DNA from 3 places in the Streptomyces sp. ID05-26A genome. Region 2 is predicted to be linked to each of the others. Evidence: riboswitches for the same ligand, from Rfam matches in the RefSeq annotation. Region 2 holds a riboswitch; each other region holds the start of a gene.

Region 1 (5,872 bases), on a different contig from region 2:
GAACTCCGGTTTCGACATGAAGGGTGATGTCGCATGGCGAACATCAAGTCCCAGCTCAAGCGGATCAAGACCAACGAGAAGGCTCGCCTTCGCAACAAGTCGGTCAAGTCGTCCCTGAAGACGGCCATCCGCAAGTTCCGCGAGGCTGCCGAGGCCGGCGACAAGGCGAAGGCCCTGGAGCTGCTGCAGGACGCGTCCCGCAAGCTCGACAAGGCCGCCACCAAGGGCGTCATCCACGCCAACCAGGCCGCCAACAAGAAGTCGGCGATGGCCCTGCGCGCGAACGCCCTCGAGGGCTGATCTCGCTCGTAGACCTTCGAGCTTCCGCGAAGGGCTCCACCTCCTCCGGGATGTGGGGCCCTTTCGCGTTTCTGGTGTAGGCGTAGACCCCATGGAATCGCTGCCGCGCATCGACTTCTTCGAGCTGCACGACCTCGACGGCACCCCGCCCGTGCTGAGGACCCTGCACACCGAGTCGATCATGACCATCTACCGGCTGACGGACGCCGCCCGCGAGTACTCACGCCCGTTGGCGCTGGCGTTGCGGTCGGGTGCGGACCACCGGATCGTCGACCTCTGCGCGGGGTCGGGCGGACCGGTGCCGTTGATCCAGCGGCGGTTGCACGCGCAGGGCGTCCACACCCAGGTCACGCTGACGGACCTGGTGCCGAACGTGCCCGCCTTCGAGCGCGTGGCCAGGCAGAACCGGCGCCGCCTGCCGGACCCGTGCTGCTCCGTAGACCACGTCGCCTCGTCGGTCGACGCCACGGACTGCCGGCTGGAAGGGACGCGGACGATCTACGGCGCCTTCCACCACTTCCCGCCCGCATTGGCCGCACGGATGTTGCAGAACGCCGTCGACACCCGCCAGCCGATGGTCGTCGTGGACACCAAACGCTCGTGGCTCTACGTGCTGGTGTTCCCGTTCTTCCTCACGCTGGCCGTACTGCTGGCGGCGCCGTTCCAGCGCAACCCGCTGCCGCGCTACCTGATGCGGCTGGCGTTGACCTACGTCGTGCCGGTGCTGCCGATCATGATGTTCTTCGACAGCGTGGTGTCGTTCCTGCGCATGTACGGGCGCGCGGAGTTGCGGCGGATCGTCGACGGACTGGACCGCACCGAGTCGTTCGACTGGACGATCGGCGTCGAACCCGGTTTCACCGGAACCCAGTACCTGATCGGGATTCCGCGCCGGCCGTGATCGGGCAGGTCAGCGGCGCCTGCGATCGTCAGCGGCGACTGTGCGCGGCCACGATCCGGAGCACGGCGCGCTCCAGCGCGTAGTCGGCGTCGGCCGCCACGCCCTTCACGTCGGCGTTGAGCCCCGCGACCACCTGCATCGCGTCGGCGAGCCCCGACTGGTCCCAGCCGCGGGACTGGGCCTGCGCCTTCTTGATCTTCCACGGCGGCATGCCGAGCGGCCCGGCCAGGCTGAACGGGTCGGCGCGGCCCACAGCGGACACCCGCGCGACCGTGCGCACCGCGTCCGCCAGAGCGTCCGCGACCAGCACGTGCGGCACGCCGAGCTGCATGGCCCAGCGCAGCGCCTCCATGGCACCCGCCCGGTCGCCGACGACGGCCTTCTCCGCGACGGCGAACCCGGTCACCTCGGCCTTGCCCTGGTGGTAGCGGCGGATCTCCTCAACCGTCACCTTGCCGTCGGTGTCGGAGACGAGCTGCGACGCGGACGCGGCGAGCTCGCGCAGGTTGGTGCCCACCGCGTCGATGAGCGTGGCGACGGCCTCCGAGTCGATCTTGCCGCCCGCGCGCCGCACCTCGTTGCGCACGAACGCCTCGCGATCACCCTGCTTGGTGACCTTGGCGCACTCCGTGACCGCGGCACCGGCTTTCTTCAGCTGCCCCGGCAGATCCTTGGCCGCCTTGCTGCGACCGCCGCCCGTGTGCACGACGACGAGCGTGACGCCGTCCGCAGGCGCCTTGACGTAGGAGAGCACCATGTCGGCGATCTCCTTGCTGATGTCCTGCCCGTTCTGCAGGACGATCACGCGACCCTCCGCGAACAGCGACGGACTCACCAGTTCGGCGAGCTCCGGAGCCGTGAGATCAGTCACCTGGACGCGGGTCAGATCGGCGGTCGAGTCGACCTCTCGTGCGGCCTCGAGAGCCGCCCGAACAGCACGTTCGACCAGCAACTCCTCCTCGCCGATGACGAGGTGCAGTGACTCCGGTGCGCTCACGCTCCGCATCTTTCCACGTCCCGGATCGTGGACGTTGGTGGCTGCGCGACGGACTGTTGCCGTAGCTTGGTGACCACAACTGAACACCGCTCATCCAGAGGGGCAGAGGGAACGGCCCGAAGAAGCCCCGGCAACCGGCGTCAGCGCCATGCGCAGAACCTTGTGCATAGGCATGCGCAGACGATCACGGTGCCAATTCCGACCCGTTCGATTTCGCGGGAAAGATGAGGAGATACCTCGCGATGACTGCTGTCACTGTGCCCACGAGCACGAAGTTCGACCTCGGCCCTGCCCGGGCACTGCTGTGCCGGGAGTGTGGGAATGAGACCCCTCTCGCTCCTGAGTACGCCTGTCTCGAGTGTTTCGGGCCGCTGGAAGTGGCCTACGACTTCGGGAAGATCCGGCGCGAGGACATCGAGGCCGGCCCCAGGTCCATCTGGCGCTACCGCGGCCTCCTCCCCGTTCCGTCCACTGTGGAACAGCACCCGAACACCGATCCCGGCGGCACCCGCCTGGTCGAGGCGCACAACCTCGCCAAGGCGCTGGGCGTCCGCAAGATCTGGGTGAAGGACGACACCGGCAACCCCACGCACTCGTTCAAGGACCGCGTCGTCGGCGTCGCGCTCGCCGCCGCCCGCGAACTCGGCTTCAAGGTGCTGGCCTGCCCGTCCACCGGCAACCTGGCGAACGCCGTCGCCGCGGCCGCCGCCCGCGCGGGCTGGAAGTCCGTCGTTCTCGTGCCCTCCAACCTCGAGCGCGCCAAGATCCTCATGAGCGCGGTGTACGACGGCGCCCTGATCGCCGTCGACGGCAACTACGACGACGTCAACCGCCTCGCCCAGGAACTCGCCGCGGAGAACGAGGACTGGGCGTTCGTGAACGTCAACGTCCGCCCGTACTACGCGGAAGGCTCGAAGACGCTCGGCTACGAGGTCGCCGAGCAGCTCGGCTGGCGCCTGCCCGACCAGATCGTCGTGCCGATCGCGTCCGGCTCGCAGCTCACCAAGGTCGACAAGGCGTTCCGCGAACTCGGCCAGCTCGACCTGGTCGAAGCCTCGCCGTACAAGGTGTTCGGCGCGCAGGCCACCGGCTGCTCCCCGATCTCCGCCGCCTTCAAGGCGGGCCACGACGTCATCCGCCCGGTCCGCCCGGACACCATCGCCCGCTCGCTGGCGATCGGCGCCCCGGCCGACGGCCCGTACGTGCTCGACGCCGTGCGCCGCACCAACGGCGCCATCGAGGACGTCACCGACGAAGAGGTCGTCGAGGGCATCAAGCTGCTCGCCCGCACCGAGGGCATCTTCGCCGAGACCGCCGGCGGCGTGACCGTCGCGACGGCGAAGAAGCTGATCGAGTCGGGCCAGCTCGACCCCGACGCCGAGACCGTGCTGCTGATCACCGGCGACGGCCTCAAGACCCTCGACGCGCTCGGCGACACGATCGGCCCGCGCGCCACGGTCCCGCCGTCGGCCGAGGCCGTCATCAAGGCACTGGGTTAATCACCTCCTCACGGACGCGATCTCCTTGGCTCACAGGGAGATCGCGTCCGTCTTGAGCCAGCCCGTGCGCGGGAAGCGCTGCAGGCCGTCCACCACGTACGGCCCGACCTGCTCCACAGCCGCGCGCCACGCCACAACCCGTTGCGGCCACGGGGCGTCCGCCTTGAGCGCGTTGTAGTGGTAGTCGTGCCAGACGTCCGGCGCCACCCGCAGCTCGTCGTCGAACACCCGCTCGGCGACCAGGTCGTACGCCTCCTCCGGCGTCTCCGCCTTCGTCGGCGGCAGCACATGCGTGATCACCGCTTTGTGAGTGACGGCGCGAGTACCGTCTTCGAGCGTTTCGCAGATGTAGTAACCGAAATCGGGTTTCAGTTCGTCGTGCGGCCACGGCGTCGCCGAGTAGTTCGTCTGCCACAGCGCCCACGCGAGTCCTGGCGTGCCACCGGGAATCGGGTAGCGCGTGTTGAACAACCTGACCCAGACCATCTCTTCTCCTTCGTACGATTCGGTTTCCCGGCAACACCGCCAGGTCTCCGTCTTTGTCCGTGCGCAACACCAACGCACCTCCAGTCCGCAACAGGTCGATGACGTGCGGACTCGGGTGCCCGTACCTGTTGCCCGCGCCGACGCTCACCAGCGCCACCCGAGGCCGCACGGCCTTCAGGAACGCGGGCAGCGAGTACCGCGACCCGTGGTGCGGGACCTTGAGCACCTCGGCGTTCAGGTCCCGCTCCCCCAGCAACGCCGCCTGGCCGGCCAGTTCGACGTCGCCGGTGAGCAGCACCCGGCCCGCCCTCGTGTGCGCCCTGAGCACGAGCGAGTAGTCGTTCACCGTCGTGTTCTCGTCCTCGGCGACCGGCGGCCGCCTCGGTCCCAGCACCTCCAACTCCAGTCCCGGCAAGGCGAACCGCTCGCCCGCCTTCGGCTCCACGACCCGCACGTTCCGAGCGCGAACCCGTTCGCCGACCTCCCTCCACGCCCACGCGGGCTCCTTGAGCGGCCCGACGGCCACCGCCCCCACCGCACGCCCGGTGAGCACAGCGTCGAGACCGCCGACGTGGTCCGCGTGCAGGTGCGTCAACACCACCAGCGGAATCCTCTTGATCCCCAACGTCTTCAAGCACCGGTCGACCGCACCGGGATCGGGCCCGGTGTCGACCAGCACCGCCGTGTCGGGGGCGTCGGTGGCGAGGACGAGCGCGTCGCCCTGACCCACGTCGCAGCTGACGACCTTCCACCCCGCGGGCGGCCAGTCCGGCACCACGACTTTCAGCGGCACCAGCACCACGAACGCACCGACAAGCACCGCGACGACCAACGTCCGCGTCTTCTTGAACCGCACCAGCACCACGACCGCGGCGGTCACGCCGGTCAGCGCGAGCGCTCCGACCCAGCCGTCCGGCCAGCCGACCGCCGCACCGGGCACGGCCGACGCCTGCCGCCCAACCGCGATAAGCCAGCTCACAGCAGGCCCCGCAACGTGCGTGACGACCTCGGCCACCTGGGGCGAGAGCGGCGCGACAGCCGCCGCCAGCACACCCAGCACCGTCGCCGGCGCGACCACCGGCCCGGCGACGAGGTTCGCCACCACCGACACGAGGCTCACCTGCCCGGACAACCCCGCCACCACCGGAGCAGTGGCCAGGCTCGCGGCCATCGGCACGACGATCGCCTCAGCCAGCCCGTTCGGCACACCACGCCGTTTCAGCGCCCGCGCCCACCTGGGCGCAACGAGCACCAAAGCCGCCGTCGCCACCACGGACAACGCGAATCCCGGATCACCACCCAGCGCCGGATCGTGCAGCACCAGGACGAGCACCGCCGTCGCCAGGCTCGGCACAGCGGACCGTTGCCGGCCCAGCACCAGTGCCAGCAATGCCACGGCACCCATGACCGCGGCCCTGAGCACACTCGGCTCCGGCCCGGCAAGGACGACGAACCCGACCAGAGCCGCCAGCGCCGCGCAGGCCGCCGGACGCGGCCCGAGCCGTCTGGTGAGCAGGTAGACCGCACCGCAGATGATCGCCAGGTTCGCCCCGCTCACCGCGAGCAGATGGGCGAGGCCCGCCGTCCGGAACTCCTCCACGATGCGCGGCACCATCTGCTCGGTGTCACCCACCACGAGCGCCGGCAAGAGCCCGGCCTCCTCGTCGTCGAGGACTTTGCTGGCCTGCC
Region 2 (5,872 bases):
CGGGGATGGCCTTGCGGATGACGACGCGGACCTTGGGGTCGTCCGGGTCCTTGCCCACGTGCGTGGCGAGCAACTGGACCGCGCGCCACGCGAGGTTCGAGGCTCCGGTGGGCACCTGGTCGGCGCCCTCGCCGTACACCTCGACGCCTGGCTCGTCGGCGACCGCGACCGTGACCTCGTCGACCAGCGACAGCGCCTGGAAGATCGTCACCAGGTCGTGGTAACCGTCCGGGCGGACGTCACCTACGGCCAGGTGCAGGTTGACCTTGGCCGGGACGCGAACTGTGACCGGGGGAGGAACGACTGCGAGCACCATGTCAGCCTACGGGCGTTCTGGGGTCTCGGACTCCTCCCCCGGTCACTGTCACGCTCAGACCGGGATGACCGCGCCGTCGAAGGTCTGCTTGATGTAGTCCTTGACCTGCTGCGACGCGAGCAGCTCCGCCAGGTCCTTCACGCGCTTGTCGTCCTTGAGCTCGCTGCGGGTGACCAGGCCGTTCGCGTTCGGGTTGCCCTCGGCCTTCTCCAGCGCGAGCGAGTCGGTGGCCGGCTTGAGGCCCGCGTCGATGGCGTAGTTGCCGTTGATCACGGACGCGTCGGTGTCCTCCAGCGACCGCGGCAGCTGAGCGGCCTCCAGGGGCACGAACTGCAGGTTCTTGGGGTTCTCCGCGAGGTCGCGCACGGTCGGCTGGTCGACGGCCTTGAGCTTGATCAGCCCGTTCGCCTCCAGCAGCTTCAGGCCGCGGGCCTCGTTCGTCGCGTCGTTGGCGACGGCGATCTTGGCGCCGGACGGCAGGTCGCCGAGCTTCTTGACCTTCTTCGAGTAGAGGCCGAGCGGCTCGACGTGGACCGGCTCGACCCACTCGACCTTGGCGCCGCTCTCCTTGGTGAACGTCGCCAGGTACGGGACGGTCTGGAAGTAGTTGGCGTCGAGCGACCCGTCGACCAGCGCCGTGTTCGGCTGCACGTAGTCGGTGAACTCGACGACCTCGATCTTGAGACCCTTCTGCGCGGCGAGGTTGTCGGCCACGTACTTGAGGATCTGGGCGTGCGGAACCGGGGAGACGCCGACCTTGAGCGTGTCGGAGGCGCTGGCACCACCCGACGAGCAAGCGGACAGAGCAGTCAAACCGGTCAAAGCAACTGCGATCAGGGCAGCACGAATACGCATGACGTTCCTTTTGAGAATCTTGCTACGGGTCAGACGGAGGCGTGCCGGCGCCGGTCGGACGCACGGGCGGCACGGGTGAAACCGAACTGGATCACGGTGGTGAGCACGGCGAGCCACGCCACGGTGCTCCACAGGATCCGGTCGTTGAAGCGCTGGTAGCCCTCGCGGATCGCCAGGTCGCCGAGGCCACCGCCACCGATCACGCCCGCCATCGCCGAGTACCCGATGAGGGCGATCACGGTGACGCCGATGGCGTTGATCAGCGCGGGCAGCGACTCGCGGATCAGCACGCTGCGCACGATCCTCAACGTCGAGGCGCCCGTGGTGATCGCGGCCTCGACCACGGTCACGTGCACCTCGGACAGGATGTTCTGCACCAGCCTGCCCACGAAGGGAATCGCTCCCACGGCCAGCGGCACGATGACCGCCGTGCTGCCGATGGAGCCACCGACGATCAGGCGGGTGACGGACGTGAGCGCGACCAGCAGCACGATGAACGGCATCGCGCGGCCCAGGTCGGTGACGAAGCTGAGGATCCTGTGCACCGCGGCGTTCGGCCGCAACCCACCCTGTGCGGTGAGCTGCAGCCAGACACCTACGGGAACTCCGAGAACTGTGGCGATGACGGTCGAGACGCCGACCATGTACAGCGTCTCGCCGGTGGCTTCGAGCAGAAAGCTGAAGACGTCGGGCCAGGGTGTTGCAGACCTCACGCAGCTACTCCCTGGGGGCCCTTCAGGGACCTCTGCACCGAGCCGCCGGCCTCGCCGATCCACTCCAGAGCGGAGTCCGAGCGCTCGCCGTTCAGGCCGAGCCGGAACCGCGCGACAGGCGTCTCGCCCAGGCGCGTGAGGCCACCACCGACGATGTTCAGCTCGACGCCGAACCGGTGGGAGACCTCGGGAAGAAGCGCGCCGACCGCGGCGAACCCGACGAGCACGACGTCCGCGACGCGGTCGTAGCTGCTCTCGTTGATCGGGTTCAGGTCGACGGCGGGCAGCAGCGCGCTGCTCGTGCGACTTCCGGCGTTGTTGACCAGGTCGAGGACCTTGCCGTGTTCGACGACGCGGCCCTGCTCCAGCACAGCGACGTCATCGCAGATCTTCCGGACCACGCCCATGTCGTGCGTGACGACGAGCACGGTCACACCCAGTTCGGCGCGCGCACGGTCGAGCACGGTCAGCACGGAACCGGTGGTCTCCGGGTCCAGGGCGCTCGTGGGCTCGTCGGCGAGGAGCACGGACGGGTTGGCGGCGAGGGCGCGCGCCACGGCGATGCGCTGGCGCTGCCCGCCGGACAGCTGGTCGGGGTACGAGGCGGCCTTGTCGGTGAGCCCGACGAGGTCCAGCAGCTCGCCCACACGAGTGCGGCGCTGCGGTCCGGGCACGCCCGCGGACTCCAGCGGCAGTGCGATGTTGCCGGCCGCCGTGCGCTGACGGAGAAGCGAATCCCCTTGCGGCACAACGCCGATCTGCCGACGGGCGGCCCGCAGCGCGGACCCGTCGAGGCTGGTGATGTCGGTGCCGTCGACGCGGATCGCCCCGGAGTCGGGACGCTCCAGCAGCGCGACGCAACGGGCGAGCGTCGACTTGCCGGCACCACTCGGGCCGACCACGCCGAGCACGGTGCCGGCCTCGACGTCGAGGGTCACGCCGTTGAGGGCGCTGACACCCTGGAAGGACTTGGTGAGGTTTTCGACAGTGATCACTTCTGCTCCACGGCTGCGCGCGACGGCACACAGCCCGGTGGGGGTGTGCGCGATCGAGGTGTGCTGCTCAGGTGTGCGCCACTCTTCAGACGAGTGCGCGTCAAAGGACTTTGAGAAGGCGCCTTAGACGAGGTGGCGACGACATGCAGAAGACGAGCGACGGCACTGGTCGATGACTCGACGGCGCGTCAGCATTCGCGTGGTACCCATGGTGATCCTCCATCGGTCCTGGCGTTAGCACCTGCCCGCATCCAGCGGGTGGTTGCTGCGACGTCGTAGAGCCAGGTCTCTCAGTCGCTCCGGATGGCAAGTAAGAGTCAACCGGACGGACGTTCGGTTGCGCAAGCCAAAACCGGATTCGTTCGACAGATCACACTGATGGCCGATGGATCCCCGGCCTAGGCTTCCGCGATCCGGATGAAGTCGATCACGCTCAACTGCTCACCCCTGAGCTGGGAATCAACGCCCGCTTTCGACAGCAGTTCGTCGACTTCCGCCGAGCCGCCCGCCCAGCCCTTGAGGGCCGCTCGCAGCGTCTTGCGGCGCTGCGCGAACGCGGCGTCGACGATCTGGAAAAGCCTTTTCCGGTCCACTGTGGACAGAAGATTGTCGTGACGCAGGAACCACACCAGGCCCGAGTCGACGTTGGGCGCGGGCCAGAAGACGTTCTTGCCGATCGAGCCGGCCTTCTTCGCCTCGGCGTACCAGGCGAGCTTCACACTGGGGACGCCGTAGATCTTGTTGCCGGGCTTGGCGGCCATCCGGTCGGCGACCTCCGCCTGCACCATCACCAGACCCTTTTGCAGGCTGGGGAGTTCGGCCAAGAGGTGCAGGACCACGGGGACCGCGACGTTGTACGGCAGGTTCGCGACGATCGCGGTGGGTTGTGCCGGTAGGTCCTCTTGGGTGACTTTCATGGCGTCCTTGAGGACGACGTGGAGCTTGCCGGCGTTCTCCGGGTCCATCTCCGCGACCGTCTGCGGGAGGCGAGCGGCCAGCGGAGGGTCGATCTCGACCGCGACGACCTGTTTGGCGCCGGGGAGCAGCGCGAGGGTCAGGGAACCCAGACCGGGCCCGACCTCCAGGACGACGTCGTCCTCGGTGAGCTCGGCCGCGGTGACGATCTTGCGGACCGTGTTCGGGTCGTGCACGAAGTTCTGGCCCAGCTTCTTGGTCGGGCGGATGTCCAGCTCGGCAGCTAGACGACGAACTTCGGCAGGTCCCAGCAGGCTCACCGGTGCATTCTCGCACCAGGCCCGCGGCGGAGGTCGCAGGGGAGGAAACGGCGAAGGCCGCCCGTGGCGAACCACGGACGGCCTTCGGCGGGGGACGGAGAGAGGTTTACGGCAGGCCGAGCTTCGCGCGGCAGCCCGGCCAGGCGCCGTACGTGCCGCCCGCGCGGTCGCGCAGCTTGGTCGCGGTGGCGATCTGCTGTTCGCGGGTCGCCTGGTGCGGCAGCTGCGCGTAGGCGGTGCCACCGTTCGCGGCCCACGTGCTGGCCGAGAACTGGAGGCCGCCGTAGTAGCCGTTGCCGGTGTTGATGGCCCAGTTGCCGCCCGCTTCACACTTGGCGAGGCGGTCCCAGACTTCACCGTCGGGCAGCGGCTTCGTGCCCACGGTGATCTTCTTGGGCTTCGGTTCCTTGGTGACCTTGCTGCTCAGCTTCTCGCGGCTGATTTCCTTGCCGTTCTTGACCGTCACGCGGTACTGCGAGGTCTGCTCGCCCGGCGCGCCGGGGTCGGTGACGGTCTGCTGACCCGCGGTCATGTTCGGGTCGTTGGTCTTCTCGACCGGCGGCGCGACCGGCTCGTTCACGTTGATGACCGTGACGCCGGTGCGGGAGATGTAGACCTCGGCACCGGTCGCGATCTTCACGTCCATGCCGGACGCGACGGCGTCCTCGGGGCCGAGGGAGAGGTTCTCGGCCTTGAGCAGCTCGTCGACGGTCAGCGCGGTCGTCTTGACCTCGCGGACCGGGTTCGCGCCGTCGAACAGCTTGACGGTCTTGCTGGTCTTGACCTCGAGGTTCATGCCCTCGAGCGGCACGGCGTGCGAGCCGGGCATCGACATCCACGCGCCCTCGAGCGGCACGCCGAGCTGCTTGGCGGCCTCCTCGACGGTGACGGAGCGGACCCAGTCCTCGCGGGCCTGGCCGTCGACGCTCATCTTGAGCAGGCGGCCGCGGTCGAGGCTGATCTTGCCGCCGTCGGAGATCGGGGCGTTCAGCGACGGGGACAGGGCGTCGTGCTCACCGACGACGATGCCTTCCTCCGCCAGGACGTCGCCGACCGTGCCCTCGTAGGAGTGGACGGTCTGCATCGCGCCGTCGACCTCGACGGTCAGCGACTTGTCCATCGCCATGGCGGTCACGCCGCCACCGGAGATCGACACGAGGACCGCGGCGACGGTGCCCTTGAGGAAACGGCGCTTCCACGTGGAGGCGGCCTTGACGAGGACCTGCGGGTCCTCGAGCTCCTCTTCCTCCGACGGGAGGACGAGGGGCGGCATGATCGTCGTCTCGGCGTTGATGAGACGGATCAGCTCGTCGACGTCGACGTTCGCCGAGGCGAGCAGGTCGTCGGCGTCCGGGCCGAGCACCTCGAGCACGTCCGCGGGCGTGATGGTCAGCGCACCGGCGGGGAAGCTCGGGTGGGGGTCAGCGACGTCAACCGCCACGCCGCCGACCGGCGTGAACCAGTCGGTGTCGTCGTTGAAGTCGTACGGAGCAGCAGCTCTGTCGCTACCAGACAAGGGTCGATACCTCCATTGCGGAAGCTGTGAGGCCACCGCACAGTTGGCGTTGACAAGATCATTCGAGTTGGAGCTCGAAGGTTCCCGGCAACTCCTCCTACGTGGTCTCGCTTCTTCGCGCTTCTGGCTTCGGTCCCGCCCCGACTGCGGGCGTGCTCCGAACCGACTGGGTCGGCTCAGGTGGCACGGTCACGGGACAGTAACGGGGTAGCCGACGTTGCGCAAACACCCCCGCCAATGTT
Region 3 (5,872 bases), 2.6 Mb from region 2:
CCCGTGCCGTTGTCGTTGATGCCGGGGCCCGCCGTGACGCTGTCGAGGTGGCCGCCCAGCATGACGACGTTGTTCAGGTCGCCGCCGGGGTAGTCCGCGATCAGGTTGTAGCCGGTGGCGCCGCCGTAGGTGAACGAGTGCACCCGCGTGGTGAAGCCGGCCGCGTCGAGCTTGCTCTTCACCCAGTTGACCGAGGCCAGGTATCCCGGTCGTCCGTGTGCGCGGTTGCCGCCGTTCGCGTTGGAGATGGACTGGAACTGGTTGAGGTGGGCTTGTACGTTCGCGACGTTGATGTTCGGCGCCGCCAATGCAGCCGGTGCGGCTGCTTGCGCTGCTGTGGTTCCGGTCACCATCAAGGCGGCCGCCAGCGCGATCAGGATCCTCATGGTTCAACTCCGTGCAGGGTAGGGATTGAGCCACTGATCAACATGCTCCGTCGTGCATGAGCTCGGTAGGGGCGAACGGCTGGACTTCTGACTCGTCTGATTCGTCGGAATCGGTGGTGATCAACCAGAATGGTCCAGGTGGGTGACGTGACGGCTGTTCTGGGCATCGGCGCGGCCGTGCTGCTGATCTCCGTGATCGCGGTGCGGGTGTCGACCCGGCTCGGGCTGCCCTCACTCCTGCTGTACCTCGGCATCGGCGTGCTGCTCGGCGAGTCGGTGTTCGGCATCAAGTTCGACGACGCCGACCTCACGCAGTCGCTCGGCATCGCGGCGCTGGTCCTGATCCTCACCGAGGGCGGCATCACGACCCGCTGGAACGCGGTGAAGTCGTCGCTGTGGCTGGGCGTCGCACTGTCCACAGTGGCCGTTGTGGTCAGTGTCGCGGTGACCGGCACGGCACTGCACTTCCTGCTGGGCCTCGACTGGCGGATGGCGTTGCTGTGGGGCGCGGTGCTGTCGTCCACCGACGCGGCCGCCGTGTTCAGCGTCCTGCGCTCGCTGGGTGTCGGCGCGCGGCTCACGGGCGCGCTCGAACTGGAGTCCGGTCTCAACGACGCACCGGTGTTCATCGCCGTGGTGCTGCTGGCCTCCTCCGACCAGATCTCCTGGACCGCGCCGCTGCTGGTGATCTACGAACTGGGCGCGGGCGCGCTCATCGGTGTGGCGCTGGGGTTCCTCGGCGGAGCCGGGCTGAGACGCGCGGCGCTGCCCTCCACCGGTCTGTACCCGCTCGCCACGGTGGCGGTGTGCGTGATGGCCTACACGGCCGGCGACCTCGTGCACGCCTCCGGTTTCCTCGCCACGTACGTCGCCGCGCTGGTCCTCGGCAACGCCCGCCTGCCGCACCGCGCCGACACCCTCTCGTTCGCCGAAGGCCTCGGCTGGCTCGCCCAGATCGGGCTCTTCGTGCTGCTCGGCCTCTACGCCTCGCCGTCACGGCTGCTCGACGTGCTCTTCCCCGCGCTGGTCGCGGGCGTGGTGCTGACGTTCGTCGCCCGGCCGCTGTCGGTGGTCCTGGCCTCGCTGCCGTTCAAGGTGCCGTGGCGGGAACAGGCGTTCCTCTCCTGGTCAGGCCTCAGGGGCGCCGTGCCGATCGTGTTCGCGCTGATCCCGCTGATCCAGGGGGTCGAGGGCGCGCGGGAACTGGTCGACGTGGTGTTCCTGCTGGTCATCGTGCTGACGGTGGTGCAGGGCACGACGCTGCCGTTCCTCGCGCGGCGGCTCGGGCTCGTGAAGACGGGCGAGGCGGTGGAGGTCCAGGTCGACTCCTCGCCGCTCGACGAGCTCGGCGCCGAACTGCTGCAGGTGCACATCCAGCGCGGGTCGAAGCTGCACGGTGTCTACATGTCCGAGCTGCGGCTGCCCACGGGCGCCACAGTCTCGCTCGTGGTGCGCTCGGGAAAGAGTTTCACGCCACAACCGACGACCCGGCTGCAGACCGACGACCAGTTGCTCATCGTCACCACCGAAGAGGCGCGCGACGCCGCTGAGCGGCGCGTTCGTGCCGTCGACAGGGCCGGTCGCTACGCCAGGTGGAAGGGCGAGACCGGCGATTAGTCGGTCTGCGAGCCTTCTCACGATGTGAATCGGGTGTCGACGGGAGGATCACGCTCCGCTAACGTCGTCGGCAGGTCATGAGAGCCAGCGTCAAGCCCAAGCTTGCTGGCCGGCAACCCTCCAACCGCGGTGGGGTGCCCTTGGTGAGGACCTGGTCCGGCGCGTGGGGCGCCGGTCAAGCGCGGGCCTTCGCAAAGGGCCCCTGGCCTCGGAGGCACCTCGATGACGCTCGCGATCACCCCCGGAACCACCACCACCGTTCCGGCTGTCGTCGGCGCCGACCTGCGCGTTCCCCTGGTCACCGGAGAGCGCGTGACCTACGCCAACCTCGATCACGCGGCCTCGGCGCCCTGTCTTCAGGAGGTCCGTGACGCCGTCGACGAGCTGCTGCCCTGGTACGCCAGCGTGCACCGCGGCGCCGGGTTCGCCTCCCAGGTCTCGACCCGCGTCTACGAGCAGGCCCGCGACCGCGTCCGCCGGTTCGTCGGGGCGCACTCCTCCGACGCCGTCGTCTTCACCCGCAACACCACTGACTCGCTGAACCTGTTGGCGCGCAGCGTTCCCAAGAACACCGCCGTCGTCCTGTTCGACAGCGAGCACCACGCCGCGCTGCTGCCCTGGAGGGGCCCCCACGTTCAGCGCGTCCTCGCTCCGTCTTCGTCCGGCGCCGCAGTTGTCGCGCTGGACCGGGCTTTGGCCGCCGCCCCGGTCGGCCCTCGGCTCGTGATCGTCACCGGGGCGTCCAACGTCACGGGGGAGCTGTGGCCGGTCGCCGAGCTCGCGAAGGTCGCCCGCCGGCATGGCGCGCGGATCGCGCTCGACGCCGCCCAGCTCGCTCCGCACCGCCCGATCAACGCCCGTGAGCTGGGTGTCGACTACGTCGTGTTCTCCGGCCACAAGATCTACGCGCCCTTCGGCGCGGGAGTGCTGGTCGGCCGCGCGGACTGGTTGCAGCAGGCCCAGCCGTACCTGGTCGGCGGCGGTGCCACGTCCAAGGTGACCGACCACGGCGACCGCCTCGGTGTGGCCTGGTCCGCGGTGCCCGAGCGGCACGAGGCCGGCAGCCCGAACGTCGTCGGCGTGCACGCGCTGGCCGCGGCCTGCGAGATCCTCTCGCGGCACTGGGAGCAGACCATCGCGCACGAGCAGGAGCTGCTGGCCCGCCTGCAGGACGGGCTGCGCACCATCCCCGGCTTCCGGGAACTCGCGATCCTGACCGACGCGGACAAGGTCGGCGTCGTGAGCTTCACGATCTCCGGCTTCGACGCGGGCTTCCTCGCCGCCGCACTGTCCGCCGAGTACGGCATCGGTGTGCGCGACGGGGCGTTCTGCGCGCACGTGATCGTGGGACGCCTGGTCAAGCAGGTCGGATCGCACGAGGAACGTGCCGTGCGCGCGTCGATCGGCCTCGGTACGACGGCCGAGCACGTTGATCGTCTGGTCGCGGCACTGCGCGCTCTCGTCACCGAAGGTCCGAAGTGGACCTACGAGCAGCGCGACGGCCGCTGGGTCCCGCAGGACGACAACCGAACCCTGCCGCCGTTCCTCGCGTAGTCCCAGTAGTGGAGACTGACCTGGTGAGCGACGAGGCCGAGGCCCCGGAGAAGGCCGCTGCGAAGACCTCGAGGGAGGTCGCTGACAAGCCTGCGGAAACGCAGGTCAGCGAGCCCGAGACGGTCGCGACCCCGGTGCTGTCGGGAGAGGTTCCCGAGCCGGAGATGACGACGCCGGGGGAGAAGTCCGCCGACGCGCCGGTCGAGGCCGGGGACGCCGAGGAGGAGTTCTCGATCACCGGCTCGCTGCCGGAGCCGAAGACGAAGATCCTCGGTGTGCTGGCCGCCGGTGTGCTGGTCCTCGACGTGCTCACCAAGGTCGTGTCCGTGGCGTTCCTGGAGGGCGCCGACCCGATCAAGCTCTTCGGCGGCGTGCTCTACCTGACGTTCGTCCGCAACCCCGGCGCCGCGTTCGGCCTGGCCGAGAGCATGACGTGGATCCTCGCGCTGATCGCGTTCGGCGTCGCCGGGTTCATCCTCTGGATCTCGCGCAACCTCCGCTCGCAGGGCTGGGCCGTCGGCCTCGGCCTGGTGCTGGGCGGCGCCGTCGGCAACCTGGCCGACCGGCTGTTCCGCGAACCGGGCCCGATGCGCGGCCACGTGGTCGACTTCCTGTCGCTGTTCGACCCGTACGGCCAGGTGTGGCCGGTGTTCAACGTCGCGGACATGGCGATCGTCGGCGGTGGCGTGACGATCATTGTCCTGGCACTCCTGCAGCACGACTACGACGGGACCGTCGTGAAGAAGGCCGAGCCCGTCGTGGAGTCCGGCGTGGAGTCCGGCGGTCTGCAGGAGTCGAAGTAGCTGCTCCTGGTAGTTTCAGCAGGTTCTGCAAGAAGAAGAAGGTCGAGGCCCCCGCGTGAGCGGTTACCGAACGCTGCCGATTCCCGACGGTCTGGACGGCATGCGCGTCGACGCCGGCCTCGCGAAGCTGCTCGGCCTGTCCCGCACCGTCGTCGCCGGCATCGCCGACGCCGACGACGTGCTGGTCGACGGCCGTGTGGTCGGCAAGTCCGACCGGCTCACCGCCGGGTCGATGCTCGAGATCACGCTGCCGGCGCCGCCGCAGCCGATCACCGTCCAGGCGATCCCCGTCGAGGGCCTGGTCATCATCCACGAGGACGACGACATCATCGTCGTGGACAAGCCCGTCGGTGTCGCCGTGCACCCGTCGCCGGGCTGGACCGGGCCGACCGTCGTCGGTGGCCTCGCCGCCGGCGGCCACCGCGTCGCCACGTCCGGTGCCGCCGAGCGCCAGGGCGTCGTGCACCGGCTCGACGTCGGCACGACCGGCGTGATGGTGGTCGCGAAGTCCGAGTCCGCTTACTCGGCTTTGAAGCACGCCTTCAAAGAGCGGACGGTCGAGAAGGTCTACCACTCGATCGTGCAGGGCCACCCGGACCCGATCAAGGGCACCATCGACGCCCCGATCGACCGGCACCCCAAGCACGACTACAAGTTCGCCGTGATGCAGGACGGCAAGCCGTCCATCACGCACTACGAGGTCATCGAGGCGTTCCGCGCGGCGTCGTTCGTTGAGGTACACCTGGAGACCGGGCGCACGCACCAGATCCGTGTGCACTTCTCGGCGCTGCACCACCCGTGCGTGGGCGACCTGACGTACGGGGCCGACCCGACGCTGGCCAAGCGGCTCGGCGTCACGCGGCAGTGGCTGCACGCGCGCCAGCTCGGTTTCCACCACCCGGCCGACGGTCAGTGGGTGTCCTACACGTCCGAGTACCCGGCTGACCTGGCCGCTTCTCTGGAGAAGCTGCGCGAAGAAGGCTGATTGCGTCTGGGTAAATCGCCGGTTAGCTAGGTTGCACTTGATGTTAACCGGCGTGCTCAATAGCGTTCTCGGCATGCACCTCACCATTCTCGCCGCCTCGGGCCGCACCGGTCTCGCCCTCACCCGCCAGGCGTTGGAGCGCGGCCACACCGTCACCGCGATCGCCCGCGACCCCCAGCGGATTCCGCTGGAACACCCGCTGCTGAGCAAGGTCGCGGGCGACGTGAGCGGTCCCTTGGACATCAACGCAGACTCGGTCGTGCTGTCCGGTCTCGGCACCGATCGGCCGGGTGTGATGCTCGACGGCGCCCAGGCCGTCGTCGCCGCCGGACCGCGCCGGATCATCTGGCTCGGCGCGTACGGAACGGGTGCGTCGGCCGAGGCGGCGGGGGAGGGCGCCCAGGTGCTCTGGAAGTTCTTCGGCGACCGGATCCCGGACAAGGTCGCGGCCGACGACACCGTGCTCGCCGCCGGGGGCACGGTCTTCCACGCCGGAGTCCTCACCGACGAGCCGTTCGAGCCCGGCC

What was found. Region 2 has a riboswitch for S-adenosylmethionine ahead of PV646_RS14580 (methionine ABC transporter ATP-binding protein). Riboswitches for the same ligand answer to the same signal wherever they lie in the genome.
Region 1: it holds a riboswitch for S-adenosylmethionine, as region 2 does, so the genes downstream of both, thrC (threonine synthase) here and PV646_RS14580 (methionine ABC transporter ATP-binding protein) in region 2, are expected to answer to the same signal.
Region 3: it holds a riboswitch for S-adenosylmethionine, as region 2 does, so the genes downstream of both, PV646_RS01690 (aminotransferase class V-fold PLP-dependent enzyme) here and PV646_RS14580 (methionine ABC transporter ATP-binding protein) in region 2, are expected to answer to the same signal.

The regions. Positions count from the first base shown of each region.
Region 1 is NZ_JARAYZ010000005.1:612,751-618,622, reverse strand. It holds gene rpsT (30S ribosomal protein S20) at 34-300, shown strand; gene PV646_RS37535 (hypothetical protein) at 392-1,201, shown strand; gene holA (DNA polymerase III subunit delta) at 1,230-2,198, opposite strand; SAM riboswitch class I at 2,286-2,429, shown strand; gene thrC (threonine synthase) at 2,441-3,697, shown strand; gene PV646_RS37520 (DNA internalization-related competence protein ComEC/Rec2) at 3,681-5,872, opposite strand, start outside.
Region 2 is NZ_JARAYZ010000001.1:2,931,110-2,936,981, reverse strand. It holds gene PV646_RS14595 (4-(cytidine 5'-diphospho)-2-C-methyl-D-erythritol kinase) at 1-313, opposite strand, end outside; gene PV646_RS14590 (MetQ/NlpA family ABC transporter substrate-binding protein) at 371-1,171, opposite strand; gene PV646_RS14585 (methionine ABC transporter permease) at 1,201-1,884, opposite strand; gene PV646_RS14580 (methionine ABC transporter ATP-binding protein) at 1,881-2,879, opposite strand; SAM riboswitch class I at 3,096-3,189, opposite strand; gene rsmA (16S rRNA (adenine(1518)-N(6)/adenine(1519)-N(6))-dimethyltransferase RsmA) at 3,278-4,114, opposite strand; gene PV646_RS14570 (resuscitation-promoting factor) at 4,221-5,630, opposite strand.
Region 3 is NZ_JARAYZ010000001.1:343,022-348,893, reverse strand. It holds gene PV646_RS01700 (M28 family metallopeptidase) at 1-386, opposite strand, end outside; gene PV646_RS01695 (potassium/proton antiporter) at 534-2,003, shown strand; SAM riboswitch class IV at 2,077-2,191, shown strand; gene PV646_RS01690 (aminotransferase class V-fold PLP-dependent enzyme) at 2,226-3,557, shown strand; gene lspA (signal peptidase II) at 3,581-4,360, shown strand; gene PV646_RS01680 (RluA family pseudouridine synthase) at 4,461-5,345, shown strand; gene PV646_RS01675 (NAD(P)-dependent oxidoreductase) at 5,419-5,872, shown strand, end outside.